Regions from separate parts of the Streptomyces capparidis genome, predicted to be linked through region 1. Evidence: riboswitches for the same ligand, from Rfam matches in the RefSeq annotation. Region 1 holds a riboswitch; the other holds the start of a gene.
The links. Region 1 has a riboswitch for thiamine pyrophosphate ahead of thiO (glycine oxidase ThiO). Riboswitches for the same ligand answer to the same signal wherever they lie in the genome.

Region 1 (4,190 bases):
CGAGCACCGAGCCCTTGACGGTGGGGTCCACCCGGCGCATGGCGACGGTGGTCAGCTCGGTGCCGGAGGCCAGCAGCGCGCGCTCCAGCACGTCCAGGCTGGGCGCGCCGCCCGTGCCCATGATCAGCCGGGAGGCGAAGGTGGTGCCTGCGATGGTCAGCGGGTCGTCCGCCATGGTGGTGCTCAGCCTCCCTGGACCGCGGTGAGGACCTCGACGCGGTCGCCGTCCCGCAGGGTCGTCGCCGCCCACCGGCCCCGGGGCACCACGGCCTCGTTGACGGCGGCGGCGACGCCGGACGGCGCCGTGGTCAGTGCGGCGACGAGCCGGTCGAGGGTGGTGCCCCCGGGGACGTCGCGGGGCTCTCCGTTGACGGAGACGGACACGGTGACGGTCGAGGTCATGGGGCAACCTTCCGCTCGTCGGAATGCGCGTCGGACTGCTCGGGGGCCCGCCCCGCGGCGTGCCCCGCCCGGGCGGGCGCGCGCTCCGCCCGGCGGGGGACGGCGGCGGGGAAGCGCCCGGGGGAGAAGGGGCGGGCCAGCTCGGGCACCTCGCCGGTGGTGAGGATCCGGGCCATCACGTCTCCGGTGACCGGGGTCAGCAGGATGCCGTTGCGGTGGTGCCCGGTGGCCAGCAGCAGCCCCGGCAGCGCGGTCGGCCCGAGCAGCGGGGCGTTGTCGGGGGAGCCCGGCCGCAGGCCCGCGCAGGTCTCGGCCAGCGGCAGCTCCGTGATGCCGGGCACCAGCTCGTGCGCGTCGCGCAGCAGCTCGTACACGCCGCCCGCGGTGACCGTGGTGTCGTCCCCCAGCTCCTCGGAGGTCGCCCCGATCACCAGCTCCCCGTCGGCCCGCGGCACCAGGTAGACGTGCCCGCCGCGCACCACCGCCCGCACCGAGCGGGACAGGAACGGGGCGAACGGCGCCGGGATCCGCAGCCGCAGCACCTGCCCCTTCACCGGGCGCACCGGCGGCACCACCTCCGCGGGCAGCCCCGCCAGGCGGTCGCTGCGGCTGCCCGCCGCCACGACGGTGCGGTCCGCGGCCAGCACGGAGCCGTCCGCGAGCACCACCCCCGTGGCCCGGTCCCCGCTCACCCGCACCCCGGCCGCCGCGGCGCGGACCAGCTCCACCCCGGCCCGCTCGCAGGCCAGCACCAGGGCGTGCGCCATCCTGCGGGGGTCCACCTGGTGGTCGCCGTCCACCCGCAGCCCGCCGCGCACCCCCGGGGCCAGCATCGGCTCCAGGCGGCGGCACTCGCGGCCGGTCAGCCACTGCGCGGACAGGCCGAGGGAGGTCTGGAACGCGTGCAGCTCCCGCAGCTCCGCCCGGTCGTCGGCGTCCAGCGCCACCGCCAGCGTGCCGCACGCCCGGTACGCGCAGTCGTAGCCGGACGCCTCCTCCAGCTCGGCGACGAACGAGGGGAAGCGCTCCGCCGACGCCAGGTTCAGCCGCAGCAGCGTCTGCTCCCCGTACTGGAGTTCGGTGACCGGGGCCAGCATGCCCGCCGCGACCCGCGCCGCGCCGCCGCCCGGCTCCGGGTCCACCACCGCCACCCGCAGGCCGCCCTGTGCCGCCCGCCACGCGGTGACCAGGCCGACGACCCCGCCGCCGACCACCACCACGTCCGGGTGCGGCGCCCCACCGGAGGATCGCATGACGAACGTGCCCTCCCTTCGCCGGCATGACCCGGATCAGGTTCGTACGGTCAGGGGCCGCCCAGCCCCACTCTCAGCCCGGTCGAGTCCGGGCTCCCGCGTGTGCTCTACCCTGCCCAGCCTAGCCCCTGCCGCCGACCGCACCCCCGGAGCCCTCCGTGACCCGCTCACTCGACGGACTCGTCCTCGCCCCCGTGGCCGACCCCGAGGGCGGTGAGGTCGGCACGCTCACCCGCTTCCGCTACCGGGAGGCGGACGGGCGGATCTGGGCCTCGTACGAGGGTGGCTCGATCGAGCGGGGGTATCTGGTGGGCACCAGGCAGGGCGACCGCCTCGACTTCCGCTACGTGCAACTGCGCACCGACGGGGGCACCTCGTCGGGGCACTGCGTGAGCACCGTGGTGGAGCTCCCGGACGGCAGGCTGCGGCTGGAGGAGACCTGGGAGTGGGAGTCCCAGGAGGGCAGCGGCACCAGCGTCGTGGAGCAGGTGGACGCGGCGGCCGACTGCCGGTGATCGTCCCGAGGGCGGCGCACCCGCGGCCCCCGGTTGCTGGGAAGTGTCTGTCGATGGCTTGGACGAGGAGTGCGGATGCGGCGGGTCGTGGTGGTCGGAGCCGGGATGGCCGGGGTGCAGACGGCGGTGTGCCTGCGCGAACAGGGATTCACCGGGCGGCTGACCCTGGCCGGTGACGAGACCCACCCGCCGTACGACCGGCCGCCGCTGTCCAAGGGGCTGCTGCTCGGCACCGCCGAGAGCTCCGCGTTCGACGTGGACTTCGCCGCCCTGGACGTGGAGCTGCTGCTCGGCCGCCGCGCCGTGGAGCTGCGGCCCGCCGAGCACACCCTGCTCACCGACGCGGGCCCCGTCGAGTACGACCGCCTGGTGGTGGCCACCGGAGCGGAGCCGCTGCTGCTGCCCGGCAGCGGGGCCGCGCCCGGCGTCCATGTGCTGCGCACCCTCGACGACGCGGTCGCGCTGCGGCCCGTGCTGGAGCGGGGCGACCGGGCCGTGGTGGTGGGCGCCGGGTGGATCGGGGCCGAGTTCGCCACGGCGGCGCGGCAGGCCGGGTGCCCGGTCACCGTCGTGGAGGCGGCGCCGACCCCGCTCGCCGGGGCGCTGCCCGGTGAGGTCGGGGAGCGGATGCGGCCCTGGTACGCCGAGGCCGGGGCGGAGCTGATCACCGGGGTGGCGGTGCGGTCCGTCGAGGTCGGCTCGGTGCTGCTCGCCGACGGGCGGCGGCTGCCCGCCGACGCCGTCGTGGTCGGCATCGGGGCGCGGCCCGCCACCGCCTGGCTGGAGGGCTCGGGGGTGGCGCTCGGGCCCGACGGGTCCGTCCTCGCCGACGACCGGCTGCGCACCACCGCGCCCGACGTGTTCGCCGTCGGCGACTGCGCCTCCTTCCCCTCGGCCAGGTACGGCACCCGGCTGCTGGTCCACCACTGGGACAACGCGGTGCAGGGGCCCAAGGCGGTGGCGGCGAACGTGCTCGGCGCCGAGACGGCGTACGACCCGGTGCCGTACTTCTGGTCGGAGCAGTTCGGCCGCTTCGTCCAGTACGCCGGGCACCACTCGGCGGCGGACGAGCTGGTGTGGCGCGGCGACCCGGGCGAGGCGGCGTGGTCGGTGTGCTGGCTGCGGGACGGGGTGCTGGCCGCCCTGCTGGCGGTGGGCCGCCCCCGCGACCTGGCGCAGGGCCGCAAGCTGATCGAGAAGGGCGCCGCGATGGCCCGGCCCCTCCTCGCCGACGCCTCCGTCCCCCTGAAGTCCGCGGTGGCCTGAGACCCCGCCTCCCCGGCGGCGGCACGGCAACGGGGCGGGGCCCCCGCCCCGCCCCCGCGGCGGCGCGCCGCGTCTTCCCGTCGTGCCCCTTCCGCGCCCCGCGCGGTCCCCGCGCCTCCGTCTCGCCCGGACGGGCGGGGGTCGTGAGTACCCGGATGTCCCACCGGGATGGCACGCTTGTTTCGTGACCGAGATCGACGCGAAGCTTGACGCACTCGTGGGCTCCTGGCTGACCCTCCCCGACATCGCGGAGCGGCTGGACGTGGAGGTGACGAGGGTGCGGCAAATGGTCAAGGAAGGCCTGCTCATCGCCGTGCGCCGGGGCGAGAACCGCGCGCTGCACGTCCCCGCCGAGTTCATCGGCGAAGGCAGGATCGTCAAGGGCCTCACCGGAACGCTGACCCTCCTCAAGGACGACGGGTTCAGCGACGAGGAGGCCCTGGAGTGGCTGTTCACCGAGGACCCCACCCTCCCGGGAACGCCCGTGCGGGCCCTGCGGGAGAACCGGGGCACCGAGGTGAAGCGCCGCGCCCAGGCGCTCGCCCTGTGAGCGACGGGAGGGCCGGCACCCGGCGCGAACGGCTCGCCGGCGCCCTGCTCTACCTGTGCACCGACGCCCGCACCCGGCAGGGCGACCTGCCAGAGTTCCTCGACGCCGTCCTGGCCGCCGGGGTGGACATCGTCCAGCTCCGCGACAAGGGCATGGAGGCCCGCGAGGAGCTGGCGCACCTGGAGGTGTTCGCCGAGGCCGCCC
Region 2 (4,190 bases), on a different contig from region 1:
CTAGGAGAGCTGTTGAAAGCGCTTGATCGCCTTCTCCGTCCACTCTGCGCACGTCCCCGCGCACTCAGCCTGCTCATGAACCAGACGCACGACTTCCTCTCGACTGGACTGCTCAAAGGTGACAGCGAGCCGAGCGAGCATCAGGTATCTGACGGCATTGTCTATCTGCATAGATAGCTGAGCGTCACTGATCAACACCGAGACCTCACGGAGCCGCTTTTCGATGTCTCGCACACCGGAGCCGCTCCACCACTCATGTTCCTTGTAGCCAGCGACTACTTCTTTCGCCGACGAGGCAAGTCGCGCCAGCAGATCGCCGACCTCGGGAGGGGGCGCCTGACGACGCCGTTTCTCCTGCACATGCTGGTGCCATGCTGCCCAGAGGCCCGCAGGACCACCGATTGCGCCGACGATGCCACCGCCCGCGGCGAGCCATTCCAACGCCCCAGCCATCCACACTCCCCGTGCCCGTCACGTGCCCGTTAGTGCGGTGAACCAGAGGCAGTGACGGTGCTCCACAGTTAGATGAAAGCAAGTGGGCCCCCGACCGATAGAGCTGGTCAGGGGCCACCTACCTGCGGAGGGTGTGGGATTTGAACCCACGGTGACGTCGCCGCCACGACGGTTTTCAAGACCGTTCCCTTAGGCCGCTCGGGCAACCCTCCAGTGCCGTCACTGCCCGTGACGGCACGGAGGTCAGCCTAACGGTAGGGGTCAGGGGTTGTCGCCCTTCCTTTCGCCGAGGGTGAGGGTCACCTCGCGGCTCTGGCCGTTGCGCTCGTAGGTGACCTTCACCTTGTCGCCGGGCTTGTAGGTCCAGATCTCGCTGACCAGTTGCGGGCCGCTCTCGATCAGGGTGTCGTTCAGCTTGGTGATCACGTCGCCGGGCTTCAGGCCCGCCTGGGCCGCCGGGCCGCCGGGGGTGATGGCGGGGGTGCCGTCGATGGAGTCGGGGGAGATCTGGGCGCCCTTGCCGTCGTACTCGTCGTTGCGCAGGACGCCCATCACCGCGTACACCGGCTCGCCGGTCCTGATCAGGGTGTCGGCGACCCACTTGGCCTGGTTGATCGGGATGGCGAAGCCGAGGCCGATGCTGCCGCCCTGCTCGGTGCCGCCGAACGGATCGCTGCCGCTGTCGGCGGGGCGGATCGCGGAGTTGATGCCGATCACCCGGCCGGAGCCGTCCAGCAGGGGGCCGCCGGAGTTGCCGGGGTTGATGGAGGCGTCGGTCTGGATGGCGCTCATGTAGGACGGCTGCGTGCCGTCGCCGCCGCCGGCCGCGACGGGGCGGTTCTTGGCGCTGACGATGCCGGTGGTGACGGTGCCGGACAGGCCGAAGGGGGCGCCGATGGCGATGGTGGGGTCGCCGACGACGACCTCCGCGGAGTTGCCGAGCGGCAGCGGGGTCAGCTTGACGCCGGAGGGGTCGTCCAGCTTGATGACGGCCACGTCGTAGCCCTGGGCGCGGCCGACCACCGAGGCGCGGTACTGCTTGCCGTCGGAGAAGGTGACGGTGAGCTTGCCGCCCTCCGCGGCGGGGGCGACGACGTGGTTGTTGGTGAGGATGTGGCCTTCCTTGTCGTACACGAAGCCGGTGCCGGTGCCGCTCTCGCCCTGGCCCTCGGCGTTGATCGTGACGACGCTCGGCAGGGCCGACTTCGCTATGCCCGCCACGCTGTCCGGCTTGCGGTTGAGGGCGGCCGGGTCGGCGGAGGTGGACACGGTGGTGCTGCCGCCGCCTCCGTCGGAGCTGTCGGCGGCCACGTAGCCGATGCCGCCGCCGAGGGCACCCGCGAGCAGCGCGGCCGCCGCGACCAGGGCGACGAGGCCGCCGCGGCCGCGGCGGGGAGGGGCGCCGTGCGCGCCGTGGCCGGGCGCCTGCGGCCATCCGGGGAAGGTGGCCGTGGGCGGGGCGGCGTACGGGGAGCCGTGGACGGGGCCGGGGGCGTACCCGGGGGGTGGCGGCGGGCCCGCGGGGTTGGGGGCGGGGGTCGCGGCGGCGGGGAACTGCGCGGTCGAGTCCATGCCGGGCTGGTCGGGCCCTCCGGCGCCCGTCGGCCTGTTCTCGTGCTCGGTGCTCACAGCGGTCTCCTTCGTCGCACAGTCAGCCGGTGGTAGGGGCGGTCGCCCGGCGTACGGCCGCTCCGCGTGCCGGGGCGGCGGCTCGGTGGCGCCGCGTCCCGGACTGTTCCGTCGTCCTTCAGTGCCCAAGCCTCTCTCATCCCGCGTTGAACCGCCGTAAGCAGTCCCGGCACGGAGCGGGCGTCTTCTTTATCTCCGGTTAATGTTCCTATTTTGGGATCTTCTGGTCGTCGCTGCTTGGCGGGCTCCTGTACAGCGCCTACCATGCACCGGTCGAACGCACACGCGGGAGCTCGGGGAACCGGGCTGAGAGGGCACTTGGAGACCGTGCCGACCGCCTGAACCTGTCCGGGTAATGCCGGCGTAGGGAGAGAGCCGTCGTGACGGCACCGTCATCGGCGCGCGAGGATTCCGCGCGCACGTCCACCCGTACGAGTGACCCGGCGCACGCCGAGGCTCCTCTGGTCCTCGACACCGCGCCGCCCAGGCCCCTCGGCCTGCGCGACCAGGCCGCCTTCTGGGCCAACCTCGGGGTGAGCCTGCTCGGCTTCTCCGGCGCCGCCTGGGTGCTCACCCCCAGCGGCCACCCGCAGTTGTCCCTGCTCGCCGCGCTCACCGCGACCGTGGTCGGCACCCTGTTCGGCACCGCCATGCTCGCCGTCTCCGGCGTGCTCGGCGCCCGCACCGGCGCGCCCGCGATGGCGCTGCTGCGCGGCCTGTTCGGCACCCGCCTCTCGTACCTGCCGACCGTGCTGAACGTGGTGCAGTGCATCGGCTGGGGCGTGTTCGAGCTGACCGTGATCACCATGGGCGTGGAGGCGATGACCGACGGCCGCGGGCCGCACTGGCTGTACGTGGCGCTGGCCGGCGTGCTCACCACCGCGCTGACCATCCGGCCGCTGGGGTCGGTGCGGCTGCTGCGGCGGTACGTGACCGTCGCCGTGGGCGTGGCGATGCTCTACTTCACCGTCCAGTTGCTGCGCGCGGACACCCCGCCGCTGAACGACGGCTCCTGGGACGGCTTCCTGCCCGCCGTGGACTCCGCGCTCGCGGTCGCGGTGTCGTTCGTGCCGATGGCCGCCGACTACACCCGGCACTCCCGCTCGTCCGCCCGGTCGTTCTGGGGCACGCTGGTCGGCTACTCCACCGCGCAGGTGTGGTGCTACCTGCTGGGCCTGATCGCCCTGCTCCAGGTGGGCGGGGACACGGACAAGATCTTCGACACGTTCCTCGGTGTGACCGCGGGATGGGTGTTCTTCCTGGTGCTGGTGGTGCGGGAGGTGGACCAGTCGTTCGCGAACGTCTACTCCACCGCGATGTCCCTGCACAACCTGCTGCCCCGGGTGGACCGGCGGATCCTGACCCTGGGGATCGGGACGCTGGTGACCGTGCTCGCGATGATGGTGGACGACTTCTCCACATACGAGTCGTTCCTCTATCTGATCGGTTCGGTGTTCGTCCCGATGTTCGCCGTGACCGCCGCCGACTACTTCCTCGGCACGGGACGGCGCGGCTGGGACATGTCGCAACAGGCCCCGACCCGCTGGGCGATGCTGCTCCCCTGGGCCCTCGGCTTCGCCACGTACCAGCTCATCAACCCCACGCAACTCACCGGCTGGGCGGACTTCTGGCCCCGGTTCTGGGCCCGCGCCCAGGAACTGACGGGCATTCACGCCACCGAGTGGACCTCGGCGTCCCTGTTCTCCTTCGTCGTCGCCGCGGTCGCGGCCCTGGCCCTCTCCTTCCCCGTCCGGCGGCGGGCGGTGGCACGATGACCCGGTGACTACCGCGTACACCGGCCCGGGCGGCGCCCGCGGCGCCATCCGCGTCGTCGCCCACCGCGGCTCCTCGGAGGACGCCCCCGAGCACACCCTGGCCGCCTACCGGAAAGCGATCGAGGACGGCGCCGACGCGCTCGAGTGCGACGTGCGGCTGACCGCGGACGGCCATCTGGTGTGCGTCCACGACCGCCGGGTCGACCGCACCTCCAACGGCCGCGGCGCCGTCTCGACGCTCGAACTCGCCGACCTGGCCGCGCTGGACTTCGGCTCGTGGAAGGCGGCCGAGCGCGGCGAGCGGTCCGCGGGCGACGACTGGGAGGGCGTGGA

Region 2: it holds a riboswitch for thiamine pyrophosphate, as region 1 does, so the genes downstream of both, ACYVO2_RS02850 (purine-cytosine permease family protein) here and thiO (glycine oxidase ThiO) in region 1, are expected to answer to the same signal.

Annotation. Positions count from the first base shown of each region.
Region 1 is NZ_BAAGTD010000015.1:136,999-141,188, forward strand. It holds gene ACYVO2_RS14935 (thiazole synthase) at 1-175, opposite strand, end outside; gene thiS (sulfur carrier protein ThiS) at 184-402, opposite strand; gene thiO (glycine oxidase ThiO) at 399-1,655, opposite strand; TPP riboswitch at 1,652-1,765, opposite strand; gene ACYVO2_RS14950 (hypothetical protein) at 1,814-2,170, shown strand; gene ACYVO2_RS14955 (NAD(P)/FAD-dependent oxidoreductase) at 2,246-3,436, shown strand; gene ACYVO2_RS14960 (Rv2175c family DNA-binding protein) at 3,621-3,986, shown strand; gene thiE (thiamine phosphate synthase) at 3,983-4,190, shown strand, end outside.
Region 2 is NZ_BAAGTD010000002.1:185,490-189,679, reverse strand. It holds gene ACYVO2_RS02865 (hypothetical protein) at 1-453, opposite strand; tRNA gene ACYVO2_RS02860 (tRNA-Ser) at 579-665, opposite strand; gene ACYVO2_RS02855 (S1C family serine protease) at 715-2,025, opposite strand; TPP riboswitch at 2,358-2,469, shown strand; gene ACYVO2_RS02850 (purine-cytosine permease family protein) at 2,463-3,857, shown strand; gene ACYVO2_RS02845 (glycerophosphodiester phosphodiesterase family protein) at 3,862-4,190, shown strand, end outside.